Luteolibacter sp. Y139: one gene and its partner. The protein of the gene in region 1 interacts with the protein of each later gene in a pairwise test. Links are inferred from orthologs where the notes say so. Each region holds a gene or a part of one and is shown on either strand. Other genes may lie near its edges. The genes, in order: hflK and ftsH.

Region 1 (3,104 bases):
GTGCCCGGCACCGGTAAGACCACGCTCGCGAAGGCCATCGCCCGCGCGGTGGATGGTGCCGGCTTCAAGCGCGTGCAATTCACGCCCGACCTTCTCCCCGGCGATATTCTCGGCGTCTCGATCTTCGATCCCCGCACCCAGGAGTTCCGCTTCCGGCCCGGCCCGGTCTTCGCGGACATCTTGCTCGCGGATGAAATCAATCGCGCCTCGCCACGCACCCAGTCGGCACTGTTAGAAGCGATGGCCGAGCGTCAGGCCACGATCGATGGTGAGCGACATGACCTCAATGGCCTCTTCTTCGTCATCGCCACCCAGAACCCGGTCGAGTTCCGCGGCACCTATCCGCTGCCGGAAGCCCAGATGGACCGATTCATGGTGCAGAGCCGCCTCGGATACGTCACCCCGGAAGAAGAGCGCGCCATCCTCGCCGACCAGATCGACACCCATCCCGTCGATCGCCTCGACCCCGTGATCAATCGCAATGATCTCGTGAATCTGTTAGAGACCACCCGCACCGTGCGCATCAGCGATGAACTGCGCGGCTACATCGTCGACATCGTTTCCGCCACCCGCGGTCGCGATGATGTTCAGCTCGCCGCCAGCCCGCGCGCCTCGATCGCCCTCATGAAGATGGCGCAGGCCCTGTCCCTCTTCGAAGGCCGCGAATTCGTCGTGCCGGAAACCATCCAGACCGTCGCCGCCGACGTCATCGCCCACCGCATGGTCATCGCCCCGGAAGCCAAGCTCTCCGGCGTGACCGGCCGCCAGGTCGTGGCCGATATCTTGGAAGAGGTGCCAGTGCCGGTGTAAGACCCGGGAGGAAAGTAAGCCCGAGATTCCAGTCGATTCCGGCGGCCAGTTGGGGCCATATGGGAGTGCAACCGCTTTCCCCAATCCCATGCCCGGCCCTCCTCCCCTTTCCTCGGTCCGCTTTCCCAAGCCTCGTCTTGGCCTTTTCCTGTGGATCGCCTTCATTGTCCCGGTCGGGATTCTGCTGCTCACCGGGATCTTCTCCTCCTTCTACACGGTGAGCCCGGAATCGGTGGCGGTAGTACAACGCTTCGGGAAATTCCAGCACGTCGCCGAGCCCGGCCTGCATTTCAAGATCCCCTTCGGCGTCGATACCGCGACCGTCGTGCCCATCCGCCGGCAATTGAAACTCGAGTTCGGCTTCAATACCCCCGGAGCGACGAGCCGCGATCAACGCAGCGAGGATCCCCTGCTTGAGCGCGACATGGTCACCGGCGACCTCAATGCCGCCCAGGTGGAGTGGATCGTCCAATACGGCATCTCTGATCCGGAGAAATATCTCTTCAAGGTCCGCGACCCGGGACCGACCCTGCGCGACCTCACCGAAAGCACCATGCGTGAAGTGGTCGGCGACCGCACCGTCGATGAAGTGCTGACCATCGGCCGCACCGAAATCGAGACCGAGGCCTTGGTGAAGCTCCAGAAGCACGTCGAGCACATCGACATGGGCCTGCGTGTCGAGCAGATCCAGCTCAAGAACGTCAACCCGCCCGCCGAGGTGCAGCATTCCTTCGAGGACGTGAACCGCGCCCAACAGGAGCGCGAGCAGATGATCAACGAAGCCAACGGCCAGTACAACCAGGTCATCCCGAAGGCCCGCGGCATGGCCCAGCAGCGCATCTCCGGCGCCGAGGGCTACGCCGTCCGCCGCATCAATGAAGCCCAGGGCGACGTTGCCCGCTTCCAACAGCTCCTTCTTCAATACGACAAGGCGCCTGCCATCACCAAGCAACGCCTCTATCTTGAAACGATGAGCGAAGTGCTCCCGAAACTCGGCAACAAGGTGATCATCGACGAGGACGCCAAGCAATTCCTCCCGCTCATGAACCTCAACCAAGGCGTCGCCCCGGCCCGCTGAAATCGCACGCCATGAAACGCCCCATCCTCATCCTCGGCATCGCCGGCGTCGTCTTCACCTACTTGCTCCTCAGCGGCAGCATGTACACCGTCAGCGAAACCGAACAGATCTTCGTCACCGAATTCGGCAAGCCCGTCGGCGCGCCGATCAATGCCGACCCGGCGAAAAACGAAGCCGGCCTGCATTTCAAGAAGCCCTTCATCCAGGATGTCAATCGCATCGAGAAGCGCATCCTCGAATGGGACGGCCCATCGACCGAAATGCCCACCCGCGACAAGCTCTACATCTCCGTCGACAACTTCGCCCGCTGGCGCATCTCCGATCCCAAGCTCTACTTCGAGAAGCTTCGCGACGAACGCAGCGCGCTCTCGCGGCTCGATGACATCATCGGCAGCGAGACCCGTGCCGTGATCGCCTCCCATGACCTCATCGAAGTCATTCGCACCGACAAGACGCGCCAACCCCAGCGCGATGAAGCACTGACCGCCGCCGACTCGAATCTCGGCGTGCTTCCTCCCATCCGCGATGGCCGCAGCGCCCTCGACGACCAGATCCTCAAGTCCGCCGCACCGAAGGTGAAGTCCTGGGGCATCGAACTCATCGACATCCAGTTCAAGCGCATCAACTACAAGGCGGGCGTCGTGGAAAAGATCTACGCCCGTATGGCTTCCGAGCGAAAGCAGATCGCCGACCGCTTCCGCTCCGAAGGTGCTGGTGAAGCCGCCAAAATCCTCGGCCGCAAGGAGCGCGATCTCCAACAGATCGAATCCGAAGCCTACCGCACGGAACAAGAAGTCCGCGGCAAGGCCGACGCCGAAGCCACCGGCATCTACGCCGCCGCCTACAACACCAGCCCCGCGGCCGCCGATTTCTATCAGTTCATGAAGACCTTGGAGACCTACCAAAGCACCCTCTCCAAGGACACCACCGCGATCTTCACCACGAACAGCGACCTGTTCCGCCTGCTGAAGAACTTGGAGCCGAAGAAACAGGAATGATCGTTCCTGCTTCCCGTTCGTTTTTACACGCAAGTTACAGTAGGGATGTTCCTTCCGTGGCATGCTCTGGCATGCCGCCTACTACCCTCGTCGCTTTTCTGACGCTGTTGGCCTTTGCACCGAATGCTATCGCGGAAGTCACGCAGCCGGAAAAGCTCGCCCAGCAAAGCATCGAGAAGCTACCCGACAAGGACGCACAGTGTTTGGCGGAAGCCTGC
Region 2 (3,249 bases), on another replicon or contig:
GAGTCGTCTAGTAACTCCCTCAGATCCAGTGCTGTGCGTGCCAGCGGCTTCTGCTCGCGCACCGCCCGCTGGACCCGCCGGGCCAGCCAGCTGTGGTCAGCCTCGGGGAAGGCGCTGCGCAGCAGATCTAGAATCAGGTCCGCTTCATCGGCATCCAGCTGGCCGTCGATCGTGGCGAATCCCGCGAACGCATCCACCAGCAAACCGAGCACCCGCGAGGCGTTGTTTTTGGCCACCCGGCGCTTCGCCCACCACGTCTGGTGCACCGGACCCTTCCGCGGTTCCGGGGCCTCATCGGGAGCCGTGTCGTGATCCATCCGCGCCATCCATGGCAAACCCTTGCCGCACCGGCAAGAGCGCCGGAAAAAATTGGGTTTTCTTTCGGGATTATAGCGCTACCCTGTCGCGCCCTCTGCACTGTCTTCCCCGCTGATGCTCGTTTGCCTGCGGCGACCGGAAAAGGGCGATTTCCTCATCAATCATGTCTGACCCGTCTCAAAACCGTCCGCCGCAGGGTTCTGGCGCGCGCGGACCGAACGACCCGCCTGGATTCAACTGGCGTCTCGCAATTCTCCTTAGTGCCGCGTTTCTCATCCTGGCCCTTGCTGTCTTCAGCAATGGGATGAGCTCGACCATCCAGTCCCTGTCCTTCGCGCAATTCCGCGAGAAATGGGACCAGGGCTTGGTCTATCGCGATGACGCGAAGTTCCCGCTGAAGGTCACCACTCAGGACAGCGCCTACAATGCGGTCATCACCGGTTACCTTCGCAATTCGCCCGAGCGTGGACCCGGCGAGGAGCCCGGCACCAAGCCGATCCGCGCCACCGTCCGCACTCAGGATGTGCCCGCCATTCTCGGCCAGTCCGTGGCGTTCCGCCTGACCAGCGAAGCCGCTCCAGCCCCCGGCGTGGAAACCGTCGAGCTTTCCGAAGCCGGTTTCCGCCAAGCCGCCGCGCTCGGCGAGATCAAGTCGCTGGATAGCAAGGGCCCGCTCACCGTCTACTCACCGGACGGCAATCTCGCCGTGATTGTGGCCAATCGCGAGATTCCCCCGACGCCTGCTGCCCCCGCCGACCCGAAAGGCGCCGGCCCCAAGCAGTTCAAGGTGATCGCCCCGGTGATGATGCTCGGCGAAGAGCTCGGTAAGCTCCTCAATGACAACGGCATCTACGAGGCTAACAACGACTTCCTCAAGAGCGCCATCTTCACCTTCCTGCCGGTCCTGCTGATCGTGCTGCTGCTGTTCTTCCTGTTCCGCCAGCAGATGAAAGCCGCCGGCCGTGGCGCGATGTCCTTTGGCAAGTCCAAGGCCCGGCTGCTCACACGCGATCATAACAAGGTCACCTTCAAGGACGTGGCCGGCATTCAGGAAGCCAAGGAAGAGCTCTGGGAAATCGTCGATTTCCTCCGCGATCCCCGCAAATTCCAGAAGCTCGGCGGCTCGATCCCGAAGGGCGTCCTCATGGTCGGCCCTCCGGGCACCGGCAAGACCCTGCTCGCCCGCGCCATCGCCGGCGAGGCGGACGTCCCGTTCTTCTCGATCTCCGGTTCTGACTTCGTCGAAATGTTCGTCGGTGTGGGTGCTTCCCGCGTCCGCGACATGTTCGAGCAGGGCAAGAAGCACGCTCCTTGCTTGATCTTCATCGACGAAATCGACGCTGTCGGCCGCCACCGCGGTCACGGCATGGGCGGCGGTCACGATGAGCGCGAGCAGACGCTCAACCAGCTCCTCGTGGAAATGGACGGCTTCGACACCCAGGAGGGCGTCATCATCATCGCCGCCACCAACCGCCCGGACGTCCTCGACCCCGCGCTGCTGCGCCCCGGTCGTTTCGACCGCCAGGTCACCGTGTCCCTTCCAGACGTGAATGGCCGCGAGGAAATCCTCCGCGTCCACGTGAAGAAGATCAAGCTGGCCCCCGGAACCGACCTCGGGATCATCGCCCGCGGCACCCCCGGCTTCTCCGGTGCGGAACTCGCCAACCTGATCAACGAGGCGGCTCTTCTTGCCGCCCGCCGCGGACTCTCCGCCGTCACCATCGCCGAGATGGAAGAAGCCCGCGACAAGGTCCGCTGGGGCCGCGAACGCCGCAGCCTCGCCATGTCGGACAAGGAAAAGACCGGCACCGCCTGGCACGAGGCCGGCCACGCCTACCTGAATATGGTGCTGCCGCACACGCACCCGCTGCACAAGGTGACCATCATCCCGCGTGGCCCGTATCTCGGCGCCACCATGTATCTGCCGGACGGCGATAAATACTCCACCCAGCGCAAGGAAGCCCTCGCCAACCTCGTGATGACCATGGGCGGCCGCATTGCGGAGTCCTTCATCACGGGCGACGTCTCGAACGGTGCTTCCGGCGACATCCGTCAGGCCACCTCCCTCGCACGCCACATGGTCTGCGAGTGGGGCATGAGCGACAAGCTCGGCATGATCGAATACGGCGACGGTGACAACCCGGTCTTCCTCGCCCGCGATGTCTCGCGCAGCCGGAACTACTCCGAGGACACCGCCCGCGTCATCGATGCCGAGATCAAGCGCTTCATCGACGAAGCCTACGATCACGCCACCGAGGTCCTCACCACCAACAAGGACAAGGTGGAGCTCATCGCCAATGCTCTGCTTGAATACGAGACGCTGGACGCATCCCACATCCGCGACCTCATCGAGACCGGCGAGATGAAGAATCCGCCCAGCGCGCCCAAGCCACCACCGGTCCCTGACGAATTCCGCAAGAAGCCCGCCGCCAAGCCCACCGAGGACAAGCCCGACGACGGCGGCCCTCTCCCCGGCGAAGTCGTAGGCGCCCCGGCCTGACCGCCGAACGGCGAAATCTGAAATTCCCAAAGCGCGGTGTGGATCGTCCACACCGCGCTTTTCCTTTCCACCGGGCGCCGGGAACAGCGCGTTCGAGCCACCAAAGGCGCAAAGGGCAGGGGACATCCGCACCCCAAGCCCACTGGGAGCGCGGGATTCATCCCGCCCGAATAGGTCCCCACGGCCTCAACCCACCAAGCCCCCCCGGGAGCGCCGGTCTCCAGGCCGGCCGAACGGTCCCCACGGCCTCAATCCACCAAGCCACCGCCGAGAGCGCTGGTCTCCAGACCGGCCGAACGGTCCCTCATGGCCCGCCAAAAAGTCCCGCCCCTGAGGAGAGGGGACACTCCTGTCCCCTAGTCCATCCCTTGTCGCAGCTCCTCATCCCCAGAGGAACGCCCCATCCCTCTCCGTCCCAACGGGACGATTCA

Evidence for each region.
Region 2: the proteins of hflK (region 1) and ftsH interact in binary tests that used the Escherichia coli proteins (3 or more experiments, as listed by UniProt). The link is inferred for Luteolibacter sp. Y139 from one-to-one orthologs.

Annotation. Positions count from the first base shown.
Region 1 is NZ_JBBUKT010000011.1:188,084-191,187, reverse strand. The notes cover bases 111-2,893. They hold hflK (FtsH protease activity modulator HflK), read left to right. Parts: upstream 111-898; coding sequence 899-1,888; downstream 1,889-2,893. Other genes in these bases: hflC (protease modulator HflC), read left to right, coding at 1,900-2,886; WKV53_RS23315 (AAA family ATPase), read left to right, coding at 111-810. In the rest of the region: more of WKV53_RS23315, read left to right, coding at 1-110; WKV53_RS23300 (hypothetical protein), read left to right, coding at 2,958-3,104.
Region 2 is NZ_JBBUKT010000008.1:333,597-336,845, forward strand. The notes cover bases 293-3,220. They hold ftsH (ATP-dependent zinc metalloprotease FtsH), read left to right. Parts: upstream 293-622; coding sequence 623-2,818; downstream 2,819-3,220. Other genes in these bases: WKV53_RS20140 (ATP-binding cassette domain-containing protein), read right to left, coding at 293-317. Also shown: more of WKV53_RS20140, read right to left, coding at 1-292. UniProt on the Escherichia coli protein: Acts as a processive, ATP-dependent zinc metallopeptidase for both cytoplasmic and membrane proteins. Plays a role in the quality control of integral membrane proteins.